Regions from separate parts of the Streptomyces sp. NPDC050625 genome, predicted to be linked through region 1. Evidence: riboswitches for the same ligand, from Rfam matches in the RefSeq annotation. Region 1 holds a riboswitch; each other region holds the start of a gene.
What was found. A riboswitch is a leader RNA that binds a small molecule or an ion and turns the genes downstream of it on or off. The one in region 1 is predicted to bind cobalamin.

Region 1 (4,165 bases):
GGACGAACAGCACTTCAGCCCGCTCGGCGGCCTCGTCGTGCACGCGATCGACCGCCATCTGGCCGCGCGCCCCGGCTCCGGGCTGCTGCTGTCGCGCATCAGCTACGACATCCTCGGGCGGCTCGCCCTCGACGAGTGCGAGGTCCGGGTGGAGACCGTGCGCCCCGGCCGCACCATCGAACTCCTCGAAGCGGTCGTACGGATCGCCGACCGCCCGGTGGTCCGCGCCCGCGCCTGGCTGCTCGCGGCGCTTGACACCACCGCAGTGGCAGGAGGCCCGGGCGAGCGGCTCGCCCCGCCGGAGAGCCTCGCCGCGTGGCCGATGGCCGACGTGTGGCCGGGCGGCTACATCGCCTCCCTGGACGTCCGCCCGGTCGGCCCACCCCGGCCGGGCCGCACCACGGCCTGGGTCTCCACCCCGCTCGCCCTCGTCGCCGAAGAGCCGAGCAGTCCGCTCGCGTCCTACCTCGCTCTCGTCGACACGGCCAATGGCATCGCCGTACGACAGCCGCCCAGCGAGTGGATGTTCCCCAACGTCGACCTGACCGTCCACCTGCACCGCCGGCCCCGGGGCAACTGGACGGGCTTGGACACCACCGTCACCTTCGGCCCCACCGGCCAGGGCCTGACCAGCACCGTCCTGCACGACGTCGACGGCCCCGTCGGCCACGCCCAGCAGATCCTGACCGTCCGCCCCCAGCCGGATCGCTGAGCCGCCGCGGGCAGGCGGGATCCGCTTCTGCCGGCACCGTGCCGCAGGACGTCGCGAGAGGGCCCCCGGATGGTTCCGAAGGGCCCTCTTGAGTCCCGAAGGGATCAGTGCGCGGCTGGAACCGTCCGCGGGGACGAGGCTGTCGCGGGCTTGGGATTGAGCATCCGCTCGGCCAACTCGCCGAAGACGAGACCGAATCCGACCCACAGCACCGTCTGGATGGCCAGCGCGGAGAGCCGGAACCGCCACAGCAGGGTCGCCGGGAAGTCCTTCGGTACCTCGTTGATGACGGGCAGGAACGCGAACGCGAGCCCGATGGCGACGGCGAAGGCCGCCACCGCGGCGACGCTCGCGTACCAGGTGCCCAGCGAGGGCGCGAGCCGCTTGCCCAGGATGGTGGCGGCGATCGCGAGGAGGACGCTGAGCGCCATCATCAGGAAGTACAGGGTGGTGCGCTTGCTGATGGTGTCGGGGTCGCCCACGGAGGGCGGATTGGCGGGGTACTTGAGGAACGGCACGACGTACACGGCGAGCAGTGCGCAGCCGGACAGCAGCAGCGCGGTCGCCCGGGGGCTGAACCGGCCGACGCGGCCGAGTGCGAAGCAGAACGCGAGCGCCGCGATGCCGCCGAAGGCGACCCCGTAGACCAGGACGCCGGTGGCGAGTCCGGCGGTGGACTGCAGGGAGCGGGAGACGACCTCCATCTCGTGCTCGTGCGAGTGCGCCTCCTCGAAGCCGATCGCGTTGTCGACACTCGGCTCACCGAGGAAGTAGGCGACGACGAGGGCGAGCACGCCGGCGGCCAGGCCGGCGAGCATGCCCCGTACGAGGAGGTTTCTTACGGTTGTGGAGTTCATGGTTGTGCGGCGCCCCTCGCGTCAGTGGCAGGGGAAACCGAGCAGATGGCGGGCGTCGTGCACCCACTCGTGGACGTCCGTGCCGTTGATCACGGAGGTGGCGCCCTGCTCGGCGCCGACGAAGTACAGCAGGACCAGCATCAGGATGCCGAAGAAGACCGCCCAGGGTGCTATCGCCTTCAGCGGCAGCGTGGCGGGAACGACGGGGGTGGTGGCTGTCGGCTGGGCGACGGTCTGCGCCATGGCAGGGCCTCCTCTGGGAGTTCGCGTCCCATCTCGGTGGTGCATGGGACGACGGCCACGGGTCTGACTCACGAAACGCCCCAGGGGCCCTTCGAATACAGTGGCGCGACCGTGCCGGACTCCCACCGGCTTCCGTCTCGCCGTCGTCGATATCGCACCGACGGTACCGCGTGTCGGGGACACGGCCAAGACCGCACCCACCAGGCGTGATCTTCCTCTCCCGACGGGCGGTCCGGTGCGGGGCGTGGGGTCAACTCCCCGTCAGGTGTGGCAGGTGGGGGATCGGGGTCACGGGGAGCGTGGCCGGGATGCGCTCCAGGACGCCGCCCGCGAAGACGTCGTACAGGGGCAGTGTCTCCAGGTGCACATAGCCGATGTGGCAGTCGCAGGCGGCGAGTGGGCAGGGGCGGGGGCGCAGGGCGGTGCGGTAGGAGCCGTCGTAGAGGTTGCCGAGCGGGGTGGGCACGAAGTGGCAGCGGCGGACGGTGCCTTCGCCGTCGACGGAGATCACGGAGTCGCCGGTGCGGCAGGGCAGTCCCGCGCTCGTGTGCGGGTGCCTGCTGTACGGGAAGAGCGGGTCCAGGGCCGTCCACCGGTCGGCCTCCACGTCGGTGTACCGGTGTCCCTCGGCGGCGTTGACCCACAGGTAGACGTGCTCGGGCAGGTCGGCGCGCAGGCGCCGGGCCGCGTCGAGGTGGTCGGGCAGACCGACGATGCCGACGCTGAAGCGGATGCCGCGCTCGGTCAGTTCGCGGCATTTGGTGAGGAAGCGGTCGTACGGGGTCTGTCCGGGGTGGTAGGTGCACCACAGGGCCAGCGTGTCGCGGTCGGCCTCGGCGAGCCAGTCGGTACGGCAGCTGAGGTTGGTCTGGATCGCCACGCGCCGGATGTGCGGCAGGTGGGACAGGTCGGCGAGGGTGCGCCGGTACCAGGAGCGGACCAGGCCCTCTCCCCAGGGGGTGAACAGGATGGACAGGCGGTCGCCGGTCTGCTGCCGGGCCCAGGCGGCGAAGCGCTCCAGACAGGCGCGGTCCGCGCGCAGTTGGGCGCCGGTGTCGCGCCGCTTGGCGAACGGGCAGTAGGGGCAGTCGTAGTCGCAGGAGGCGAGGGGGCCCCGGTAGAGGAGGGTGAGGTCCATGGCGGGCCGCTCACTTCCTCTCGTAGGCGGCCATGGCGGCCCGGACCGCCGGGGAGAACAGGTCGGGGCCGATCGCATCGGAATGAGCGACTCCCTCGGGGGTGAGCCTGAGGGTGCCGGGGTCGTCGGTCAGCCAGCCCCGGTCGGCGAAGCGGGCGAGTTCGGGGCCGAAGTGGTCGGCGGGGGTGGTGCCGAAGCGGGCACGGTAGTCGTCGAGGCGCAGGCCCTCCGCCTGGAGCAGGGACTGCAGGAGGTGCCGGCGGCGGGCCTCGTCGGTGTCGATGGGGCGGCCGTACTCGGCGTGGGCGAAGTCGCCGGCCGGGCGGGACACGTAGTCGTCGATGATCGCGCGTATCTCGTGCATGCCCACGGCGTAGTCGAAGGAGTAGTGCAGACCCGCCGTGTAGGAGCGGGCGCCGCAGCCGAGGCCGATCATCCCGTCGGTCTGGCAGGCGTAGTCGTCGGCGCCCTGGGGCGGGGCGTCGGTGCGGCGGAACATGCGCATGGACTGCTGGGTGTAGCCGTGCGCGAGGAGGTGGTCGCGGCCGACGCGGTACAGGCGCAGCCGCTGTTCGTCCCAGGCGGGGTCGGGGCCGCTGCCGCGTCGGCCCAGGCCGGTCAGGGGGCGGACGTAGAGGGGGTAGAGGTAGAGCTCCTCGGGGCGCCAGGCGAGGGCCGCGTCCAGGGAGTGCAGCCAGGTCCGTTCCGTCTGGCCGTCGATGCCGTAGATGAGGTCGATGTTGAGGACGGGAATGCCGGCGTCACGGATGCGGGCGAGGGCCGACTCCACGTCGGCGCGGCGCTGCGGGCGTACGGCGGCGCGGGCCTCGGAGTCGACGAAGCTCTGCACGCCCAGGCTCAGCCGGGTGGTGCCGCGGTCGGCGAGGACCGTGAGCCGGTCGGCGGTGGCGGTGGCCGGGGAGGCCTCGACCGACAGCGGGACGGCGTTGAGGTCGGCGCCCATGCGGTGTTCGGCGATGTCACACAGCCGTTCGAGCTCGGTGGCGGTGAGGAAGGTCGGGGTGCCGCCGCCGAAGGCCGCCGTGGCGAAGCGGACCTCGTCCGTGTCCCCGAGCGCTTCGCGTACGGCCCCCGCCTGGCGCTCCAGGGCGTCCAGGTAGGCGCCGGTCAGGCCGTCGGGGGCGCCGATGCGGGTGAAGAGGTTGCAGAAACCGCAGCGGACTTCGCAGAAGGGGATGTGGAGGTAGAGGGAGA
Region 2 (4,165 bases), on a different contig from region 1:
GAACGGTTCAGATACGACGCCAGGGCCGGCAGCGAGACGATGGCCAGGACGTCGGGACGGCGCAGGGGCCCCGGCTGTGCTCCGCACAGCACTGAGGCCGGGTCGAAGCGCAGCTCTACGGGCTTGTCGTCACCATCGACGTCCAATCGCGCGGTGACGGGCTGCAGTTGGGCGAGCCGGGTCGCGATGCCCGGGATCTGTGCGGGAATGCCCGCACCGACCAGTACGTGGTCCACGCCGGCCAGGATCGCGCCGAACATGGCGGGGACCGTGGCGAGTTGGACCTTCTCCAGGTAGTTGATGCCGACCGGCCCTTCGTGGCCTTCCCGGGCGAGCCACACCTCACAGAAGTTGGCCACGACGGTCAGCGACCGGGCCGGGCACGCTTCGTCAGCCGTCAGCCGGGGTGTGGCCGCGAACCGCTCGCCGGCACCGATCCCGCCCTCGACGAAGTAGCGCTCCCGTATGGAATCGGCAAGCTCCGGTACGGGGAAGGCGGCCAGCGCCCGCCTCAGGTGGCCGCCCGGGTCACCGCTCTGCAGCACCCGGATGAGCAGCGTGTCCAGGGCGGTACCGGAGACGACACCCAACTGCCCGGTACGCGCGACGGCACGAGCCAGGCGCCAGCCGGACACCCCCACCCCCATTCCACCTTGGATCAGCCAGGGGAGGTCGGCCCTCGTCCGGGGTGTGCTCATGGGTCCTCGCAAGGATGGTAGCCGGGTCCGGAACGCGTACTTACGGTTCCGTAACCTACGATACCGTAACCATATTTCGTGCCATCCACCCCCAGGTCCGGTACAACTCGGCAGAACAGGCGGCCCGACGGGACCCAGGCGGCGCCCGAGTCCCGCAGGCTGATTCAGCTGTGCTTGCTCGAGACCTCCGCGGAGTCGAATGTGGCCATGTCGCGCAAGGCACGCACCCCCGCCTGCACGAGTGGCAGGGCCAACACGGCACCGGTGCCCTCACCGAGCCGCAGCCCCAGGTCGACCAGCGGATGCAGGCCGAGGTGCCGCAGGGCGATGCTGTGCCCGGGCTCGACCGAGCGGTGTCCGGCCACACAGGCGGCCAGGGCATCAGGGGACAGCGCGGCCGCGACCAGAGCCGCCGACGAGGCGATCACCCCGTCCAGGATCACCGGGACCCGGCGCGCGGCGGCGCCCAGCACGAACCCGGCGATCGCCGCGTGTTCCAGGCCGCCGACCGCCGCCACCGCCCCGACCGGGTCGTGCGGGTCCGGCCGGTGCAGCTCCAGAGCCCTGCGCACCACCCCCACCTTGTGCCGTCGGGCCGTGTCGTCGATTCCCGCTCCGTGACCGGTCACGTCGTCCGGGTCCGCACCGGTGAACGCGGCGATCAGTGCCGCGGACGCGGTCGTGTTGGCGATGCCCATGTCGCCGGTGAGCAGGCAGCGGGAGCCGTCGTCGACGAGTTCCGCGGCGACGCCGATGCCGACCTCGATGGCGTGGATCGCCTCCTGACGGGTCATGGCCGGAGCGCCGGTCATGTCCGCGGTTCCGGCGCGGACCCGGCGGCGCAGCAGCATGCCCGGGGTCGTGTCCGAGGCCGACACCGGAGTCACGATACCCACGTCCACCACGACCACCCTGGCTCCGGTCTGAGCGGCCAGGGCGTTCACCGCGGCGCCGGAGGCCAGGAAGTTGGCGACCATCTGAGTCGTCACCTCCTGCGGCCAGACGCTGACGCCCTGGGCGTGGACACCGTGATCGGCGGCGAAGACGGCCACCGCGGCCGGCTCCGGCATCGGCGGCGGGCAGCTGCCCGCCAGACCCGCGAGTTGGACCGACACGTCCTCCAGCAGGCCCAGCGAGCCGGGCGGCTTGGTCAGGTGGTTCTGGCGGTCACGGGCCGCGGTGCGGGCGCCGGAGTCCGCAGGGGTGATGGCGGCCAGGGTGCGCTCCAGCAACAGGCCGACGGCGGGGTCGGCGGCAGGCCGACGGATTGGATCGGAGCCGGACGAGGACACCGTGTCGGAGCCGGACGAGGACATCATGTCGGAGCCGGACGAGGGCACCATGAAGGAAGTTCCTTCCGCTGTCGGCGGTTCTCCACGCCGCCGTGAACGGGCCGCGCCCGGGCGGGTAGTGCCTGGCTGCGGGACGGCCGGAATATCCTGGCTCCCGGATCTCGGCGCCCGGCTCGTACAGCACGGGTACCGGCGCCGACTCCCGGCCTTCCCAGCGGCCGGCTCGCACCGGCTGCCAGTGGCCATCTGCGGGAGGCAGCTCCCCGGTCACAGTGGCGGGCCCGCCCCGGACTTGGGCCATCGGCCCGCACCGGAGTTCCTCCGCACCGTCGCCCGCATCCTGCCACACTCCGCCGTCGGCAAGCAGCCGCCCGACGGGATGTCCTGCCGGGCCGGTGCGGGTCGGCGCACGGCCGAACGCGAGGGACGTGCGGGCTGTGCCGCCGTGTCAGGACCGGCTTGGAAAGCATGCCGGTCCATATGGCCCTGGGTAAGGGCCGGACGGCCCCCTCCGGTGGAGTGGGTGCGCGGCCAGGATCGGCGGGAGCGGGAGCCGAGGAGGGGGTGCGATGGCGGACACCGAGGCGCTGCTGGCCGACGCCGTGGGAGCACGGCACGTTCTGGCCGGGGCAGAGATCCCCCCTGAGTACGCCGGTGACGAGTCGCTGACCGCCGTACCGCAGACGCCCGCGTACCTGGTCCGGCCCGCCGCGGCCGCCGAGGTGGCGGACGTGCTCAGGATCGCCGGTGGGGCCGGGATCCCGGTGACCGCCCGCGGCTCGGGGACCGGCATGTCGGGGGGATGTGTGCCCCGGCCGGGCGGGATCACGGTCTCGTTCGAGCGGATGAACCGCATCCTGGAAGTGGACGCCGTCAACCACGTGGCCGTCGTACAGCCCGGTGTCACCCTGGACCAACTGGACCACGAGGCCGCCAAGTCCGGCCTGCACTACCCCGTGCGGCTCGGCGCGCCCACCGCCAGCATCGGCGGCACCATCGCCACCAATGCCGGCGGGATGCACGCCGTACGGCACGGGGTCACCCGCCACCACGTGCTCGCCGTCGAAGCCGTCCTGGCGTCCGGCGAGATCGTGCGCGGCGGCGGCAAGTACGTCAAGACGTCCACCGGCTACGACCTGGCCCAGCTCCTGGTCGGTTCCGAGGGGACGCTCGCCCTGGTCACGGAGGCGACGCTCCGGCTGCGGCCGCGGGCCCGGCACTCCACGACCGTACTGGCGGCGTTCGCGTCGGCCGAGGACGTCTTCCGGTCGGTCCCGCCGCTGGCGGGCGGGGGCCTGGAGCCGGCCGCGCTGGAGTACGTGGACCTGCTGGCCATGGCGGCGATCGCGGACGACCAGAAGACGGGGCTGGGCGTTCCCGCGTCCGTGCGGCTGACCGCGCTCGGCTATCTGCTCGTCGTGCTGGAGAGCCGCTCCGTGACGCGGCTCCAGGAGGATGTCGAGGCGGTCGGTGAGCAGTTGCTCGAACACGGCGCGGTGGACGTCTTCGTGCTGCCCGCGGCCACGGCGAGGAGGCTGGTCGAGGCCCGTGAGCGAGCCTTCTGGACGGCGAAGGCGGCCGGTGCCGACGACATCGTGGACGTGGTCGTGCCGCGCGGCGAGCTGCACGGGCTGCTGGCCGCCGCCCAGGCAGCCGCCGAGGACACCGGGTCGCTGGTCACCGGCTGCGGCCACGCCGGCGACGGCAACGTGCACCTGTCGGTCTTCCAGCCGGACCCCGTCCGCCGCGACGAGGTGCTGCGGCGGCTGTTCCGGGCGGGCCTGGAGCGGGGCGGCGCCGTCTCCGGCGAGCACGGGATCGGCAGGGCGAAGAAGTCGTACTTCCTGGAGTCGGAGGACCCGGCCAGGGTAGAGCTGATGCACCGGATCAAGCACGCCTTCGACCCGGGCGGAATCCTCAATCCCGGTGTGCTGCTCGACTGAAGCCGCCGGCTCCTCATCCCCACGGGCATGACCATCACCAGGCGAGGACGGGACGAGACGTGAACGGTGCGGAAGCGGTCGTGGCGACCCTGCGGGCGTGCGGCGTGGAGGTGTACTTCGCCAACCCGGGCACATCCGAGATGCACCTGGTCGCCGCGCTGGACGAGGAACCGGAAGTCAGGGCCGTGCCCTGCCTGTTCGAAGGCGTCGCGACCGGGGCGGCCGACGGCTA
Region 3 (4,165 bases), on a different contig from region 1:
CGTCGGTGAAGTTGGACATGAGCGGGATCGCGCAGACGGCGACCCGCAGCACGTCCTCCCCGACGGGCGGTGCGACGGACGACTCGCGCACGGTGCCGCGCAGCGAGACGCGGAGCCCGTCCTCCTCGTCGATGCCGAGCCCGTGCCGGAACGGCAGCACTCCGTAGGTGTGCCGCCCGGTGAGCCCGTGCAGCATGTCGAGCCCCGGCTCCAGCAGGGACACATCCCCACGGAACTTGTTCACGAGGAATCCGGCGACAAGTTCCTGGTCCTCGGGCGAGAGCAGGGCGACGGTCCCGAAGAAGGAGGCGAAGACGCCTCCGCGGTCGATGTCGCCGACGACGAGCACGGGGAGCCGGGCGTTGCGCGCGATCCCCATGTTCACGATGTCGGTCCGCCGCAGATTGATCTCGGCGGGAGAGCCCGCCCCCTCACAGATCACCGCGTCATACGTGCCCCGCAACTCGGCGAGACAGTCGAGAACGGTCCCGAGAAGTCTCTGCTGCCGGCCCCCGTGATAGCCGCGGGCGCTCAACTCGCCCACCGGCTTCCCCAGCAGCACGACCTGGCTGCTCTGCTCCCCACCGGGCTTGAGCAGCACGGGATTCATCAGCGCGCTGGGCTCCACCCGGCACGCCTGGGCCTGCATGGCCTGCGCCCGTCCGATCTCGGCGCCCTCGCGCGTCACGAACGAGTTGAGGGACATGTTCTGCGCCTTGAAGGGCGCGACCTTGACGCCCTGTCGCACCAGCCACCGGCAGATCCCCGCCGTCACGACGCTCTTGCCCGCGTCGGAGGTGGTGCCGGCGACGAGCAGACCACCGTTCATGACGTGCCCCCCTTTGTCCTGGCTGCGACTGCGCGCGCGGCGATCCCGACGCCGAGCGCGAGCAGACCGACCCGACGGGACAGCCGTACGGCCCGGTCGATGTCCTGGGTGGCCACGGTCCGGCCGCCGCCGTTGAGCACGGGCCGGTGCTCGACCCGGCCTCCGTAGGAGAGGGTTCCGCCGAGCCGCAAGCCCAGGGCCCCCGCGAAGGAGGCCTCGACGGGACCGGCGTTGGGGCTGGGATGCCTGTGCGCGTCGGCCCGCCAGGCACGCAGGGCGCCGCGCGGATCCGGGCCCGCGGCGGCGGCCAGTACGGCGGTGAGCCGGGCCCCCGGCCATCCGGCGACGTCGTCGAGGCGGGCGGAGGCCCACCCATAGCGCCGGTACCGGGGGGACTTGTGCCCGACCATGGCGTCAAGGGTGTTGACCGCGCGGAACCCGAGCAGCCCGGGCACGCCGCCCACGGCGCCCCACACCAGCGCCCCTACGACGGCGTCGGACGTGTTCTCCGCGACGGACTCGACCACGGCCCGGGCGATCCCGTCGGCGTCGAGCGCCTGCGGATCGCGTCCGCAGAGGTGAGGCAGCCGCGCCCGGGCCCCTGCCACGTCGCCCGCCTCCAGGGCACGCCCGACGGCCCGGGCCTCCCGGGCGAGCGAAGTCCCCCCGACCACGGCCCAGGTGGCGGCAGCGGTGAGCGCGACGGAGACGGCGGGGGAGGGACGTACGGCTCGGCGGGCGAGGGCGCCCAGGGCCACGGCTCCACCGACGCACGCGGCGGTGTGCAGGGCGCCCCAGCCGCGGTGGTCCCGCCACAGCACCCGCTCCACGGCGCTTGCCGCACGCCCGAAAGCGGCGACCGGATGCCCACGGCGTGGATCGCCCAGGAGAAGGTCACCGAGGAGGCCGGCGGAGGCGCCGTACGCGAAGACGCGATCGGCACGCATCGGCTCAGCCGGCCGTGGGGTCGAGCAGCGACCTGGTGCTGTACCTCAATCGGCAGCCGAGCATGGCGATATGTCCTCACTCAGGGTGTCCGCGCCCTGGTTCGACGAGACCGGCGGTGGGAGTTCCTGGCTTCCGGAGAGTTCTTCCCCGGTGACAGTGGCGGGACCGCGCCGGATTCACACCGGCTTCCTCCCTTGCCGCCGTACATGGCTTTGGCAGTCCACCATGCCTCCGGAAGGGCCGTCAACTTGCTGTTGACCTGCAAGAGGAGAGTGTGCTGAGACCCACACCGGCGCTGCGCGGGCGGGTGGGGGCGCGCGAAAAGGCTCCTCCCCGAAGGCATCGGGGAGGAGCCCGGTAGAGCTCGGTCAGGCCTTGGCCATGAACTGGGCCATGAACTGGGCCAGGGTCAGGCCTTGGCCATGATCAGGTAGATGCCGTACGCCACCGCCGCCGCGCAGGCAGCGAAGCAGACGTACGCTCCGGTGACCGCGAGGGGGGCGGAGCCGCCCTGGGCCGTGGCGCGCTCGCGGTGCGCGAGGCCCTTGACGCCCAGGGTGAACAGGGCCACGAGGCCCACGGTGACCACGAGGCTGACGCCGAAGACGGAGCCGAGGGCTGCCCAGTCGATCTTCATGGTGATGCTTCCTTAGTAACCGGGTCTCGGGGTCAGACGGTGGCGGCCGGAGGGGCGGCCGGGTCGGTGGCGGGGGCCGCGGCGGGGGCGGTCGCGGGGGACGGGATGGTGGCCGTCAGGTCCTCGGTCACGGTGCCCGCCGGGGGCGGCGTCACGGCGGCCATCGCCGTGGTCACCACACCGGCCGGCTCCTCGGTGTCGTTGACGTTGCTGTGGTCGACCACCTGACGGCGGGAGAGCTTCCAGATCGCGGCGCTGGAGGCGATCAGGAAGACGGCGACGACCGCGGTGCCCCAGTCGCCCAGGTCGGTCACGGACTCCGCGAGCGCGGCGACCAGGGCGGCCGCCGGCAGGGTCAGCGCCCAGGCCACGACCATGCGGGTCGCGGTGGACCAGCGGACCACGCCGCCCTTGCGGCCCATGCCCGCGCCCATCACGGAGCCGGAGACGGCGTGCGTGGTGGAGAGGGAGAAGCCCAGGTGGGAGGAGGCCAGGATGACCGTCGCGGCGCTGGTCTGGGCCGAGAAGCCCTGCTGCGGCTGAAGGTCGGTCAGGCCCTTGCCCATGGTGCGGATGATGCGCCAGCCGCCGATGTAGGTGCCGAGCGCGATGGCGAGGCCGGCGGAGAGGATCACCCAGACGGGAGGGTTGGAGTCGGGGGCGATGGCGCCGCCGGCGATCAGCGCGAGGGTGATGATGCCCATCGTCTTCTGCGCGTCGTTGGTGCCGTGGGCGAGGGAGACGAGACCGGCGGAGGCGATCTGGCCGGCGCGGTAGCCCTTGCGGGTGGCCGCGCTGTCGGCGTCCTTGCTCAGCCCGTAGGAGAACCTCGTGGCGAGCATGGCGGCCACGCCGGCGACGATCGGGGCCGCGACGGCCGGGATCAGGACCTTGGTGACGAGCACGTCGCCGTGGACGGCGCCGGTGCCGGCCGACGCGATCGTCGCGCCGATCAGACCGCCCATCAGGGCGTGCGAGGAGCTGGACGGGAGCCCGACCAGCCAGGTCAGCAGGTTCCAGAGGATCGCGCCGACCAGGGCGGCGAAGATGACCTCGGGACGTATGCCGGTCTCGTCGACGAGACCCTTGGAGATCGTGTTGGCGACCTCCACGGAGAGGAAGGCGCCTACAAGGTTGAGCGCGGCGGACATGGTCACCGCGACCTTGGGCTTGAGCGCACCGGTCGAGATGGTCGTGGCCATCGCGTTGGCGGTGTCGTGGAAACCGTTCGTGAAATCAAACGCGAGTGCGGTTGCCACCACAATCGCGAGGATCAGCGAGAAGTTTTCCATTTACCCAGGCAATCGTTCAGAGGACGTCATTGGCTGGTTGACCGTAGGAAACCTGGGTGAACGGAAGGTGAACTGGGGCAGGACTCGGGGTGTCGCAAACGAGGGGTTGTCGCTCCGCTCCGGCCCGCTTCGGCCCAGGGGCCCAGACGCCCCTTGACCAGTTGCCCCGGGCGAACGGCCTCAGCCGGTTCAAGGGCCCGTTGAAGAGATTTTGGTCACCCGGCCGGTTCCCCCGCTCCGAGGGCCCGTCGGGGCGCCGGCTGGCAGGATCGCCGCATGGCTGAGCAGCGGCGGAACCAGCGGGACGGACGGGATGACCGGGACGGCGCCCGGCCTGTGCCGGAGGTACGGAGGAGGTCTGTGTCCGACGGGGAGGCGCACGCCTGGGAGGCGCTCGTCGCGACGGCCCGCCGGACCGTGTCCGACGGACTGGTCGTCGGCACCTCCGGCAATGTGTCC

Region 2: linked by a shared signal. The riboswitch ahead of cobT (nicotinate-nucleotide--dimethylbenzimidazole phosphoribosyltransferase) and the one ahead of AB0I54_RS22400 (CbtB-domain containing protein) in region 1 are both predicted to bind cobalamin.
Region 3: linked by a shared signal. The riboswitch ahead of AB0I54_RS20005 (cobalamin biosynthesis protein) and the one ahead of AB0I54_RS22400 (CbtB-domain containing protein) in region 1 are both predicted to bind cobalamin.

Annotation. Positions count from the first base shown of each region.
Region 1 covers NZ_JBFAIQ010000009.1:128,069-132,233, forward strand. Annotated here, with positions in the region: gene AB0I54_RS22390 (thioesterase family protein) at 1-712, shown strand, start outside; gene AB0I54_RS22395 (CbtA family protein) at 817-1,569, opposite strand; gene AB0I54_RS22400 (CbtB-domain containing protein) at 1,591-1,812, opposite strand; cobalamin riboswitch at 1,848-1,989, opposite strand; gene AB0I54_RS22405 (STM4011 family radical SAM protein) at 2,063-2,950, opposite strand; gene AB0I54_RS22410 (STM4012 family radical SAM protein) at 2,961-4,165, opposite strand, start outside.
Region 2 covers NZ_JBFAIQ010000008.1:224,796-228,960, forward strand. Annotated here, with positions in the region: gene AB0I54_RS21345 (nitronate monooxygenase) at 1-698, opposite strand, end outside; gene cobT (nicotinate-nucleotide--dimethylbenzimidazole phosphoribosyltransferase) at 863-2,041, opposite strand; cobalamin riboswitch at 2,131-2,312, opposite strand; gene AB0I54_RS21355 (FAD-binding oxidoreductase) at 2,560-3,933, shown strand; gene AB0I54_RS21360 (acetolactate synthase large subunit) at 3,993-4,165, shown strand, end outside.
Region 3 covers NZ_JBFAIQ010000007.1:432,532-436,696, forward strand. Annotated here, with positions in the region: gene AB0I54_RS20000 (cobyric acid synthase) at 1-829, opposite strand, end outside; gene AB0I54_RS20005 (cobalamin biosynthesis protein) at 826-1,776, opposite strand; cobalamin riboswitch at 1,876-2,018, opposite strand; gene AB0I54_RS20010 (hypothetical protein) at 2,187-2,414, opposite strand; gene AB0I54_RS20015 (inorganic phosphate transporter) at 2,447-3,706, opposite strand; gene AB0I54_RS20020 (class II aldolase/adducin family protein) at 3,983-4,165, shown strand, end outside.